2 regions of the Stenotrophomonas sp. YJH_SMC_91 genome follow, and region 2 is predicted to be linked to the other one. Evidence: riboswitches for the same ligand, from Rfam matches in the RefSeq annotation. Region 2 holds a riboswitch; the other holds the start of a gene.
What was found. Region 2 has a riboswitch for thiamine pyrophosphate ahead of AC5P5X_RS12020 (TonB-dependent receptor). Riboswitches for the same ligand answer to the same signal wherever they lie in the genome.

Region 1 (6,582 bases), on a different contig from region 2:
TTGCCGCCAACGCCGCGCTCGGCCTGATGGAGCCGACCGGCAACGGCATCGGCGGCGACCTGTTCGCCATCGTGTGGGATCCGAAGACGCAGAAGCTCTACGGCTACAACGGCTCGGGCCGCTCGCCGAAGTCGCTCACCCTGGCCGAGTTCCAGCGCCGTGGCCTGAAGGACATCCCGGCCACCGGTCCACTGCCGGTGTCGGTGCCGGGTGCCGTCGACGGCTGGTTCGCGCTGCACGACCGCTTCGGTCGCAAGCCGATGGCCGACAACCTGGCGCCGGCCATCCGCTACGCCCGCGAGGGTCACCCGGTGGCCGAGGTGATCGCCTACTACTGGGACCGCTCGGTGCCCAAGTTGTCGCAGTACCCGGGCTTCAAGGAGCAGTTCACGATCAACGGCCACGCCCCGCGCAAGGGCGAGATGTGGAAGAACGCGAACCTGGCCAGCACCCTGCAGAAGATCGCCGATGGTGGCCGCGACGCCTTCTACAAGGGCGAGATCGCCCACACCATCGGTGACTACTTCAAGGCCAACGGTGGCTACCTGAGCTACCAGGACATGGCTGACCATCATGGCGAGTGGGTCGAACCGGTCAGCAGCAACTACCGCGGCTACGACGTCTGGGAACTGCCGCCGAACAGCCAGGGCATCGCCGCGCTGCAGATCCTCAATGTGCTGGAAGGCTACGACTTCTCGAAGATCCCGTTCGGTTCACCGGAACACGTGCACCTGTTTGTCGAAGCGAAGAAGCTGGCCTTCGCCGACCGTGCACGCTTCTACGCCGACATGGCGTTCCAGCCGGCGCCGGTGCAGAAGCTCATCTCCAAGGAGTACGCCGCGCAGCGCCGCGCGCTGATTTCGATGGACAAGGCGTTGAAGGAAGTGCAGCCGGGCACGCCGAAGCAGCTGGAGGAGGGCGACACGATCTACATGACCGTGGCCGACGCCGACGGCATGATGGTTTCGCTGATCCAGTCCAACTACCGTGGCATGGGCAGCGGCATGGCACCGCCCGGTCTGGGTTTCATCCTGCAGGACCGTGGCGAGATGTTCGTGCTGCAGAAGAACCATCCCAACGGCTACGCGCCGGGCAAGCGTCCATTCCAGACCATCATTCCGGGGTTCATCACCAAGGGCGGCAAGCCGTATGCCAGCTTCGGCGTGATGGGCGGCGCGATGCAGCCGCAGGGCCATGCGCAGATCGTGATGAACCTGGTGGATTTCGGGATGAACCTGCAGGAAGCCGGTGATGCGCCGCGCATCCAGCACGAAGGCTCGACTGAACCGACGGGTCAGGCCACGGCGATGACCGATGGCGGCGAAGTGAATCTGGAGACCGGCTTCCCCTACGAGACGGTGCGTGCGCTGATGCGCAAGGGGCATCGCATCGTGTTCGCCGATGGGCCTTATGGCGGGTACCAGGCGATCATGCGCGATCCCGAGAGCGGGGTTTATTACGGAGCTTCGGAGAGTCGCAAGGATGGGCAGGCGGCGGGGTACTGAGTTTCCCGGCCAACGGGCTGAGCCCCCTCTGCGGTGGTGGCAGTGATACGGGGCTTGGCCGGGCGGGTGGATTGTCTGGGGGCCGCTGCAAGTACGTCCATGTAAGCTCGGTCGCCGCATCCATGCGGCTCACGCCCCCAGCCAACCCACCCGCCCGGCCACGGACAGTTTCCGTGGCCGTCACCGCAGGAAAAGAAAAAAAGAAGAGCAAGAGCAAAGGCAACGGCAACAGCCGCGCGCTGTGTATTGGGGTCGGATCCGTTTTCCGCAGGAAAACGGATCCGACCCCTTCTTGTTTTCCGATACACCTCTTCCACGCAAAGCGTGGAAAACCAACCGTTACCGGGAAACTGTCGGGGGTGGGGTGGTGTGGGTGGGCAGGACCGTTGGCGCCATGGATGGCGCCATCGAGCCCCCATGGATGGGTTCACGGCGTGTCCTGCCCACCCACACCGCCCCACCCAACCAGCAGCAATCCAGAGCCGCCTTTGAATTTGACCTTGGCCCTTGCCTGAAAAAGCGGTGCAGCCGCAGGCTGCAAAACACCCTCAATCCTGATCGTGCGCGCGCGCTGCCTCGGCCTGCGTCTCCTCCTGCGCCGCCATCTCGCGTGCGATCCACGCATCAATCATGTGCCGCTGGCGCTGCGCCTGCCGCCGCTCGCGCGTGTACTCCTGGTCCAGCACCCGGTACAGCGACACCATCACCAGCACCATCAGCAGCGCGAATGGCAATGCCGCGATCGTGATCATGCCCTGCAGCGCGTCCAGGCCTCCGGCCAGCAGCAACGCCGCTGCGATCAGTGCCACCGCAATGCCCCAGGCCAGCTTGCGCTTCAACGGTGGGTCGCCAGCCTCGTCGGTGGACATGCTGGCCAGCACCAGGACCGCCGAATCGGCCGAGGTCACGAAGAAGATCATCAGCAGCACCAGCGCGATGCACGACAGCAACAACGGTAGCGGCATGCTGTCGAACAGTGTGAACAACACCGTCTCGTAGCCATTGCCAAGCGCCTGCACCAGATCGGCGTGGCCGAAGATCTGTGCCCACAACGCAGTGCCGCCGAACACCGCGAACCAGAAGAAGCCCAGCAGCGTCGGTGCGAGCACGACGCCGATCACGAACTCGCGAACGCTGCGGCCGCGCGAGATGCGCGCAATGAACGATCCCACGAACGGCGCCCACGAGATCCACCAGGCCCAGTAGAAGATCGTCCAGTCCGCCACCCAGGTGCTGCCGGAGAACGGTGACATGCGCAGGCTCATCGTCACCAGCTGGTTGAGGTAGGAGCCCAGCGTGGTGGTGAACGTATCGAAGATGAAGCCGGTCGGCCCCAGCACCAGCAGGATGGCTGCCAGCAGGGCAGCCAACGCCAGGTTGAAGTTGGACAGCCACTTCACACCTCGCTCCACGCCACTGGCGGTGGAGGCCATGTACAACACGAAGGCGACGGCAATGATGGTCATCTGCACGGCGACGGTAGCCTGCACGCTGAAGACGCGTTCGATACCGGCAGCAATCTGGATGGTGCCGAAGCCGAGCGTGGTGGCGACACCGATCGCGGTGGCAACTACGGCGGCGATGTTGACCACCCGACCGATCCAGCCGCGATGGTGGCGGCCGATGATCGGCTGCAGCATGTCGCTGACCAGGCCGCGTCCATTGCGGTTGAACTGGAACCAGGCCATCGCCAGGCCGATCAGTGCGTAGATCGCCCACGGGTGCAGGCCCCAGTGGAAGAACGCATAGCGCATCGATGCGCGCGCCGCATCCAGGCTTTGCGGCGCCAGGCCTTCCGGCGGCTTGCTGAAATGCGAGATGGGCTCGGCCGCACCCCAGAACACCAGGCCGATGCCCATGCCGGCGGCGAACAGCATCGACATCCAGCTGGCACGCGAGAACTCGGGTTCGGCGTCCTCGCCGCCGATGCGCAGGTTGCCGAAGCGGCCGAACGCCAGGTACATCAGGAACACCAGCGCCAGGAACACCACCAGCAGGTACAGCCAGCCGACACTGCGGATGACTTCCGCCAGCATCGACTGGACCACGGTGTTGAAGGGGCCGGGGGCGATACCGGCGAGCAGCACCAGCAGCAGAACCAGTGCGATGGAAACGCGAAACACCATGAAGGAGCTTCTCCGATCAAGGGGGATTGAGGGGAGCGAGCAGAGCTTGCGGCGAAGGGCCGGCGGCATGCAGCACGGACCGGGCAGGGGCCGCGAAGGCGGCGGGGAACGCATCGATCTCAGCAACGCGATGGCGTGCACGTTACTGAACGCGACGTCATGGTTCCGTTAACGAATGGCGACCTGGTCCCGGAGGCGGGCGGTCTATGCTCTAATGCGCACCAAGAAGCGGGGGTACCGGGCCATGTGGCCACGGTTGAGACAGTCCCTTGGAACCTGATCCGGCTCATACCGGCGTAGGGAAGCTTTGCAATGCAGCCGTGCCCGGACTCCGCCCAAGGACCGTCCGTGCGCGGGTGCCGTGCGCCGCCGCTTCGTCCCTGACCTTCCTGGACGATGCCCGATGAACGCACAGCTCTCCGCCCTGCAGCAACAGGCCCAGCAACTCTCCGCATCCGTGACCCGGCCCATTCCCGGCTCGCGCAAGATCCACGTGCCCGGTTCACGCCCGGATCTGCAGGTGCCGATGCGCGAGATCGCGCTGACCCGTACGCCGACGCTGTTCGGCGGCGAAGAGAATGCGCCGGTGACCGTTTACGACACGTCGGGCCCGTACACCGACCCGGAGGTGCGCATCGATCTTTCCGCCGGTTTGCCGGCACTGCGTCGCGGCTGGGTGGAAGAGCGCGGTGATACCGAGCAGCTCGAAGGACTGAGTTCTTCGTTCGGTCGCGATCGCGAGCATGACCCGAAGCTTGACGCGGTGCGTTTCCCCGCGCGCAGCCTGCCACGCCGTGCACGTGCCGGTGCCAACGTCACCCAGATGCATTACGCGCGCCGCGGCATCATCACGCCGGAAATGGAATTCGTCGCCATCCGCGAGAACCAGCGCCTGGACGCGATCCGCGATGCCGGCCTGCTGCAGCAGCACCCGGGCGAGGCGTTCGGCGCGTCGATCCAGAAGATCATCACCCCGGAGTTCGTGCGCGACGAAATCGCCCGTGGCCGTGCGGTGCTGCCCAACAACATCAACCACCCGGAAAGCGAGCCGATGATCATCGGCCGCAATTTCCTGACCAAGATCAACGCCAACATCGGCAACAGTGCGGTGTCTTCCGGCATCGCCGAGGAAGTGGAGAAGCTGGTGTGGGCGATCCGCTGGGGCGGTGACACGGTGATGGACCTGTCCACCGGCAAGCACATCCACGAGACGCGCGAATGGATCATCCGCAACTCGCCGGTTGCGATCGGTACCGTGCCGATCTACCAGGCCCTGGAGAAGGTTGACGGCCGCGCCGAGGCACTGACCTGGGAGATCTTCCGCGACACCCTGATCGAGCAGGCCGAGCAGGGCGTGGACTACTTCACCATCCACGCTGGCGTGCTGCTGCGCTACGTGCCGCTTACCGCCAAGCGTGTTACCGGCATCGTCAGCCGCGGCGGCTCGATCATGGCCAAGTGGTGCCTGGCGCACCACAAGGAGAACTTCCTCTACACGCATTTCGAAGACATCTGCGAAATCATGAAGGCCTACGACGTGACCTTCTCGCTGGGCGACGGCCTGCGCCCGGGTTGCATCGCTGATGCCAACGACGCGGCGCAGTTCGGCGAACTGGAAACGCTGGGTGAACTGACGAAGATCGCCTGGAAACACGATGTGCAGACCATGATCGAAGGCCCCGGCCACGTGCCGATGCAGCTGATCAAGGAAAACATGGACAAGCAGCTGCGCGAATGCGGCGAAGCGCCGTTCTACACGCTGGGGCCGCTGACGACCGACATCGCGCCGGGCTACGACCACATCACCAGTGCGATCGGCGCGGCGATGATCGGCTGGTTTGGCACGGCCATGCTCTGCTACGTGACGCCGAAGGAGCACCTGGGCCTGCCCAACCGCCAGGACGTGCGCGACGGCATCATGGCTTACCGCATTGCCGCGCACGCGGCCGACCTGGCCAAGGGGCATCCGGGCGCACAGGTACGCGACAACGCGCTGAGCAAGGCGCGCTTCGAGTTCCGCTGGGAAGACCAGTTCCACCTGGGCCTGGATCCGGAAAAGGCCAAGGAATTCCACGACGAGACGTTGCCGAAGGACGCGCACAAGCTGGCCCACTTCTGCTCGATGTGCGGACCGCACTTCTGTTCGATGAAGATCACCCAGGACGTGCGCGACTACGCCGAGGCCGGCATGAAGGAGAAGTCGCAGGAGTTCCGTGCTGGCGGGGCCGAGGTCTACCGCCAGGGGTGACGGGTAACGGGTAGTGCCGGCCGCCGGCCGGCATTCCGTCGTGCACGGGACCGGGGAGAGTGCTGGCCAATGGCCGGCACTACCGTTCATCACGCCGCGCCCGGCTATCCTCCGCGCATCGCCCAGGGGAAAGGACGCCATGCCCGTTGCCACGACCACCCGCTGGCTGGCCATCGCCCGCCGCCATCCTTCGGCCTGGCTCCTGGCCGCCCAGTTGATCGCGGTGCTGTTGTATCCCGCCCTCGATGACACCGCCGCTGGCCGGGCGGCGCTGGGCATGGTCGGCATGGCGGTACTCGGCCTGGCGCTGTGGGTGGTCCAGCGCAGTCCGCTGGGCACGTGGCTGGCATTGCTGCTGGCCATTCCATCGGTGGTGTTCTCGCTGGCTGGCGCCCTGCTGGACCGCAGTGCGCTGCTGACCACCGCGCAGCTGCTGGAAAGCCTGCTGTACTTCTATACGGCCGGGGCATTGATCGCCTACATGCTGCAGGACCATCGAGTAACACGCGACGAACTGTTCGCGGCCGGGGCAACCTTCACCCTGCTGGCCTGGGGGTTCGCCTTTGCATTCGCGGTGTGCCAACAGTGGTATCCAGGCAGTTTCCAGGGTGCGACGGCTGGCCCCGAGCGCAGTTGGATGGAGCTGCTTTATCTGAGCTTCAGCTTGTTGTCCGGAGTTGGATTGAGTGACGTCGTGCCGTTG
Region 2 (6,582 bases):
TACCTCGTCCGGCGCCAAGGGCCTGTTCCAGTTCGTGCCCGGCTCCGCGCGCCAGTACCACCTGACCGGCCACGAGTTCGACCCGACCCGCAACACCGAAGCGGCCGCAAAGATGTACCAGGACAACCTGGACTCGATGGCACGCCGCAACGAGCGCACCGGCCACCCGTACCTGTCCGGAGGCCGTACGCCGACCGGCCTGGACCTGTACCTGGCCCACCAGCAGGGCAGCGCCGGCTATGGCTCGGTGCAGACCGCGATTGCCACCGGCACCTTCGGCGTGGTCCGCAACGGCCACGGCGAAGAGATCAACATGCGCCGCAACGTGCTGAACCAGATCGGTTCCGACGCGAAGGCGCTGACCGGCCACACCCTGGCCGAGATGCGCGGCATGAACGATGGCGACCTGGCGCGGACGTTCTCCAGCTACTACATCCACAAGTACGCGGCGATCAGCATTCCGGAAAAGAACATCGAACCGCAGGCGGTGGCGCCGGGCCAAAGCCAGGCCCCGGCCGCGCCTGCACAGGCCAGCGCAGCCGTGGCGGCGGGTGCAGCCACGCTGGCGGCAACCGCAACGGCGGCTGCCACACCGAAACCGGGCATCGAACTGCAGGCCGCCTACGAGGCCGGCGTGAAGTACGACCACGTGAAGTACGCGATCAACATTCCGGGTCACGCGCTGTACGTACCGGGCAAGACCGGCAAGAACGTGGAGCAGGGTTACATCGACTGTTCCGGCTGGGTCGGCACGCTGCAGAACCGCACCATGGACGAGATCAACCAGAAGGCCGGGCATGCGGTCTTCAGCAAGGCCGATCGCATCGACCTGGGCAACCTGGGTTCCGGCGGCATCGTGCGCAAGGCATTCGACCAGTCCGGCGTGCTGCTGGACCGCGACGCGATCCTCAAGCCCGGTGCGCTGAAGGAAGGCATGATCATCGGCCTGGATACGGCCAGGACCCGCCACGAGCACTGGAACGGCATCGACCACATCGTGATGGTAGTGCGCGACCCCACCACCGACAAGCTGCTGATCAGCCAGTCCTCCGGCAGCAAGGGCGTGCACACCATGCCGGTCGAGGACTACCTCAAGCAGGTGAAGGACCACCCGAACTGGAAGCTGTACGCCTCCGATCCACTGTCCAAGGCGCGCGACCTGCTGGAAAACCGCACCCCGTCGCACGAGCAGGCCCAGGGCAAGCCTGCCGCCGAGCACAAGGCCGCTGCCACGCCGCACGCCGAACTGTACAAGCAGGGCGCGCACAGCGAAGGCGTGCGCAAAGTGCAGGAACAGCTGGGCCACCTGGGCTACGTCGGTGCCGACGGCAAGCCGCTGGTCGAGGATGGCCGCTTCGGCCGCAACACCGACGCGGCGGTGCGCCAGCTGCAGAAGGACAACGGCCTGGTGGCCGACGGCATTGTCGGGGCGAAGACGCTGGAGGCCATCAAGGAAGCCCGCGAGCGCCCGCTGCTGAACGACGAACGGCACCCGCGCAATCCGCTCTTCATCCAGGCCAGCAAGGGTCTGGAACTGTTGCCGGCCGGCACCTTCAAGGATCGCCACGCGCTGGAAAGCGCCGCCGCGGCCCTGACCAAGGAGGCGCATGCCGCCGGCCTGCAGCGCATCGACTCGGTGGTGCCCAGCCCGAACGGTGAACGCCTGTTTGCCGTGCAGGGCACGATCGGTGACCCGGCGGCCAGCCGCGTGGCGGTGGAGGCCCGAGCCGCCAGCGAGCAGAGCATCGCGCTCAGCAGCGGTGCCGTGCAGGGCGCGCCTAACGTGCTGCACCAGCAGCAGGACGCCCAGCAGGAACAGGCCCGGCAGGCACAGAAGGCGATGGGCGTCTAAGCCCGCAACGCCTTGGCAGAGAAGGGAGGGCCACGTCCGCGTGGCCTTTTCCCTTTCTGCCAGCTGAGCGGCCGAGGCCGCTTTCAGCCTTGCTTCATGCCGCCTGCCGCTAGATGAATGCGCAAGCCGCACGGTGGACGAGGCAATGTTCCGGCAATGTTGGAACGCCAGCGTGGACACCACGGCAGCCGGGGCGCCCCGCGCCCTCCCTGCCCAGCGTGGCATGCACCTCACAGGAGAACGAACATGCTCAGTACTTCCACACTCAGCTTCCGTGGTCTGGCGATGGCCCTGGCACTGGTGGCCGGTGTCGCCGTGGTCAGCGATGCCAGCGCGATGTCGAGGAAGGACAAGCGCACCCTGGTCGGCGCCGTGGTCGGTGGCGTGGCCGGCAACCTGCTCTCCAACGGTGATCCCGCTGCCACCGTCGGCGGCGCCGTGGCCGGCGGCGCGATCGGCAACCTGACCACCTCCGACCGCCGCGACCGTCGTTACTACGACAATCGCCGTTACGACGATCGCTACGATCGCCGTTACGACCGTGGCTACTACCGCAGCGGCTACTACGACCGCGGTGATGACCGTCGCTGGCAGCGCGAGCGCTACTACGACAACCGCTACTACCACGACCGCGGTCGCCATCGCGGCTGGTAAGCAGCGCGGCATCTCCCATGCCGATGCACGGACGGGCGGGTCGATGACCCGCCCGTTTGCGTTGGCCGCGTGCATGGCGTTGAATGCGCAGCCTTGGATGTGACTTTCCCCACTGGGGCTGCGGCATGACTTCTTCCTCCCACCGCGTGCAGGGCCTCAACAACGACGAGGTCGCTGCCGACTGGCCACCGATCAGCGCGGCGGACATCGCGTGGCTGCGCCAGCACTACCCGCAGCTGGACGAGCGCAGCCAACCGCACTGGCACAGCCCGCGGCCGCTGTCGGCTGCCGCCATCGTCAACGGCGCGAACGGCGCGGTGTTCGTCAAGCGCCATCACCACAGCGTGCGCAGTGCGGCCTGCCTGGAAGAAGAGCACCACTTCATCGCCCATCTCGCCGCAGCGGGCGTACCGGTGGTGAAGGTGCTGCCAGCGGCCGATGGCCACACGGCGGCCGAACATGGCGAATGGACGTTCGAGCTGCATGCGATCGGCGTCGGCGAGGACCTGTACCGCGACGCCGTGTCGTGGTCGCTGCTGACCGATGTCGCGCAGGCCCGCGAAGCCGGGCGCACACTCGCGCAGCTGCACCGGGCCGCCGCCAGCTACCACGCGCCCCAACGCAGCACCCATGTGCTGGTCGCGCGCGACGATCTGATCCGTGCCGACGATCCGATCGCGGCCATCAAGGCAGGGCTGCACGAGCGTCCCGGGCTGGCCCGCTATCTCGCGCGCATTCCATGGGAAGCGCAGCTGCAGCGCGATGTGCTGCCGTGGCATGCCGGCCTGGCCGAGCGCCTGCGCGATGAGCCACGATTGTGGGCGCACAACGACTGGCACGTTTCCAACCTGCTGTGGCGCGATGGGCAGATCAGTACCGTGCTGGATTTCGGCCTGGCCTCGCCCACCAGTGCGCTGTTCGACCTCGCCACGGCGATCGAGCGCAACGCGGTGGCGTGGCTGGAACTGGAGCGCGGCATGGAGGCGGTGCGCATCGATATCGCGCTGGCCCTGCTCGACGGCTACCGCCAGGTGCTGCCGCTGTCGGCGGCACGCGTGCACCTGCTGGCCGACCTGCTGCCGATGGTCCATTTCGACTTCGCACTGTCCGAAGTGGAGTACTTCGAAGGCGTCACCGGCTCGACCGCCAATGCCGACGTCGCGTGGCAGCCCTTCATGCTGGGGCATCCGGCGTGGTTCCACAGCGCGCCGGGACAGGCACTGCTGCAGGCGCTGCACGCGGCGGCGTGACCCGGTTGGCGCACCATTGGGGTCAGATCCCTTTCCTGCGGAAAGGGATCTGACCCCGCAGCCTGGACCCCGCAGCCTGAAGGACGCCGGCTCGCAAATCCGTACCATTTGTAGTGAAATGGTCACCTGAAGCGGGGGTGCCTGGATCTGCCAGGCTGAGAGAGTCCCTTGGAACCTGATCCGGTTTGCACCGGCGTAGGGAGCTTTGAGCCGCAGCCACACCCCCATCATGGGCCGGTGCACCTGCGCGCCGTCGCTTCGTCTCCCTTGTTGTCCGAAGACGAACCGAATGAACCGCTGCCTGCGCCCCACCCTGCTCTCCCTCGCCCTCTGCGCTGCGCTGCCACTGCACGCCAGCGAGGCCGATGCGTCCCCTGATGCGGCTACCACCGGCGCCGAGCGCTCGCCCACCGAACTGGCGGCGGTACGCGTGCAGGCCGGCAAACCGAAGGCCGATACCTCACGCGTGAACGCCTTCGGTGGCGGCAGCTGGAAGGACACGCCGGCCTCGGTGAACGTGCTTGAGCGCGATTACCTGGACCGTCGCCAGGTGCGTTCGCTGTCCGAGCTGGCCAGCAACGATGCCTCGCTGGGTGATGCGTATGCGCCGGTGGGTTACTACCAGAACGTCGCCATCCGTGGCTTTGCCCTGGACGCCGCCACCGGCTACCGCTTCAACGGCCTGTCCATCGCCGGCGAACAGCGCCTGGCGCTGGAGAACGTGCAGTCGGTGGAGATCCTCAAGGGTGAAGCCGGCCTGGCCGCAGGCGTGATGGCGCCCGGCGGCATCATCAACTACATCGGCAAGCGCCCGGCCGAAGTGCGCACTGCCACGCTCGGTACCGATTCGGAAGGCTCGCGCTACGTCGCCGTCGATGTCGGCCACTGGATCACCCCGCGTTTCGGCCTGCGCCTGAATGCCGCATGGGATTCCAGCAACTCCTATATCGAGCACGCCGACGGTCGCCGCAACTTCTACTCGCTGGCCGCCGACTGGCTCATTGGCGAGCGCGGCAAGCTGGAAGTGGATGCCAATTACCAGACCAGCTCGCAGCGTTCGGTGTCCGGCTACCAACTGCTGGGCGCACGCGACCTGCCGCGTGGCGTCGACCGCGAACACCTGCTGGGTTACCAGCCGTGGCAGCGCCCGGTGGATATCGCCAGCACCAACATCACCGCGCTGCATACCTACGACTTCAACGAGGCCTGGCAGTCGCGCATCTCGGTCGGCCACAGCCGTTCGGTGATCGATGACAACGTCGCCTTCGCCTACGGCTGCTACTACGCCGTGCTGTGCGCCGATGGCAGCGTGCCGGGCAACTACTTCGCGCCCAACGGCGACTATGACGTCTACGACTACCGCAGCCCGGACGACACCCGTCGCAACCAGCAGGCCCGTGCCGAGCTGCGTGGCCGCTTCGAGACCGGCAGCGTCGGCCATGAGCTGACCGTCGGTGCCGACTACTTCCGGCGCACCGTGGACAAGCGCCCGAGCGTCAACGAGTACGTCGGCACCACCAACATCCACGAAGCACCGGTGCCGGTATTCGCGCCGTCGCCGAAGATGCCGGGACCGTCCGCACGGCGCCTGGACAGCCGCCAGACCGCGTTCTTCGCGCTGGACCGGATCAGCTTCGGCGATGACTGGCAGTGGCTGGCCGGTGGCCGCTTCGTGCGCCTCGATGAGCGCGCCTACGACAAGCGTGGCACCCCGCAGCGGCACAGCCGCCTGTCGCGCTTCCTGCCGCAGACTGCGGTGGTGTGGAAGGCCACCGACCAGCTCAATGCCTATGCCAGCTACGTGCGCGGCATTTCGCTGGGCCAGGAAGCGCCGTTCTGGACCAGCAACGCCGACACCTTCCTGCCGTCGGTGCAGTCGCGGCAGCTGGAAGTGGGCGTGAAGTACGTGCCGGTCGAAGCGCTGACCCTGGGCGCGGCCGTGTTCCGCATTTCGCAGCCGTACCAGTACGCCAAGCCCGACAGCAGCGACGTCGGCTACACCTTCGTCGAGGAAGGCACGCAGACCCACACCGGCCTGGAGCTGACCGCCAACGGCCAGCTGACCGACGCACTGCAGATCGTGGCCAGCGCCAGCGTGCTGCAGGCGCGCGCGCGCGACACCGGCACCCCGGCCTATGAAGGCCATCAGCTGGTGAACGTGCCGAAGGTGCGCGCCAGCGTGCACCTGGCCTATGCGCTCCCGTTCGTGCAGGGCCTGGATGTGACCGGCGGCTGGCGCTATGCCGGTGCCAACGTGGCCCGCGCCGACGGCGGCGTACGCGCACCGGACCACTCGGTGTTCGATGCCGGCCTGCGTTTCCAGCATCGCCTGCACGAACGCGCGGTGACCTGGAACCTGTCGGTGGACAACGTGTTCAACCGCTTCTACTGGCGCGATACCGGCAGCAGCGGCGGTGACTACTACCTGTTCCCCGGCGCACCGCGACAGGCCCGCCTGTCGGTGACGTTCGCGCTGTGAGCGGCGTGATGCTCGAGTGGACCGCCGCACTGTGCAGCATCCTCGGCGTCTGGCTGATGGCCCGGCGCCGGCTGGCGGCGTGGCCGGTGGGCCTGCTGTCGGTGGCGCTGTATGGCCTGGTGTTCGCCGAGGCCAAGCTGTACTCGGACACCCTGCTGCAGATCGCCTTCGGTGGTTTCCTGGTCTATGGCTGGCTCAACTGGCGACAGCATGCCGCCGATGAGGGCAGCATCCGCATCGTGCCGCTGGCACGCGGCACGCTGCTGCGCGACCTGGCCATCGGCCTGTGCGGTGGCGTGGCGCTGGGTGCAGCCATGCACAGCTTCACCGACGCTGCCCTGCCGTGG

Region 1: it holds a riboswitch for thiamine pyrophosphate, as region 2 does, so the genes downstream of both, thiC (phosphomethylpyrimidine synthase ThiC) here and AC5P5X_RS12020 (TonB-dependent receptor) in region 2, are expected to answer to the same signal.

The regions. Positions count from the first base shown of each region.
Region 1 covers NZ_JCAFRT010000001.1:31,524-38,105, forward strand. Annotated here, with positions in the region: gene ggt (gamma-glutamyltransferase) at 1-1,505, shown strand, start outside; gene AC5P5X_RS00140 (BCCT family transporter) at 2,054-3,631, opposite strand; TPP riboswitch at 3,852-3,952, shown strand; gene thiC (phosphomethylpyrimidine synthase ThiC) at 4,035-5,879, shown strand; gene AC5P5X_RS00150 (ion channel) at 6,019-6,582, shown strand, end outside.
Region 2 covers NZ_JCAFRT010000008.1:129,287-135,868, reverse strand. Annotated here, with positions in the region: gene AC5P5X_RS12035 (peptidoglycan-binding protein) at 1-1,852, shown strand, start outside; gene AC5P5X_RS12030 (glycine zipper 2TM domain-containing protein) at 2,099-2,506, shown strand; gene AC5P5X_RS12025 (phosphotransferase enzyme family protein) at 2,632-3,756, shown strand; TPP riboswitch at 3,880-3,975, shown strand; gene AC5P5X_RS12020 (TonB-dependent receptor) at 4,046-6,235, shown strand; gene pnuC (nicotinamide riboside transporter PnuC) at 6,244-6,582, shown strand, end outside.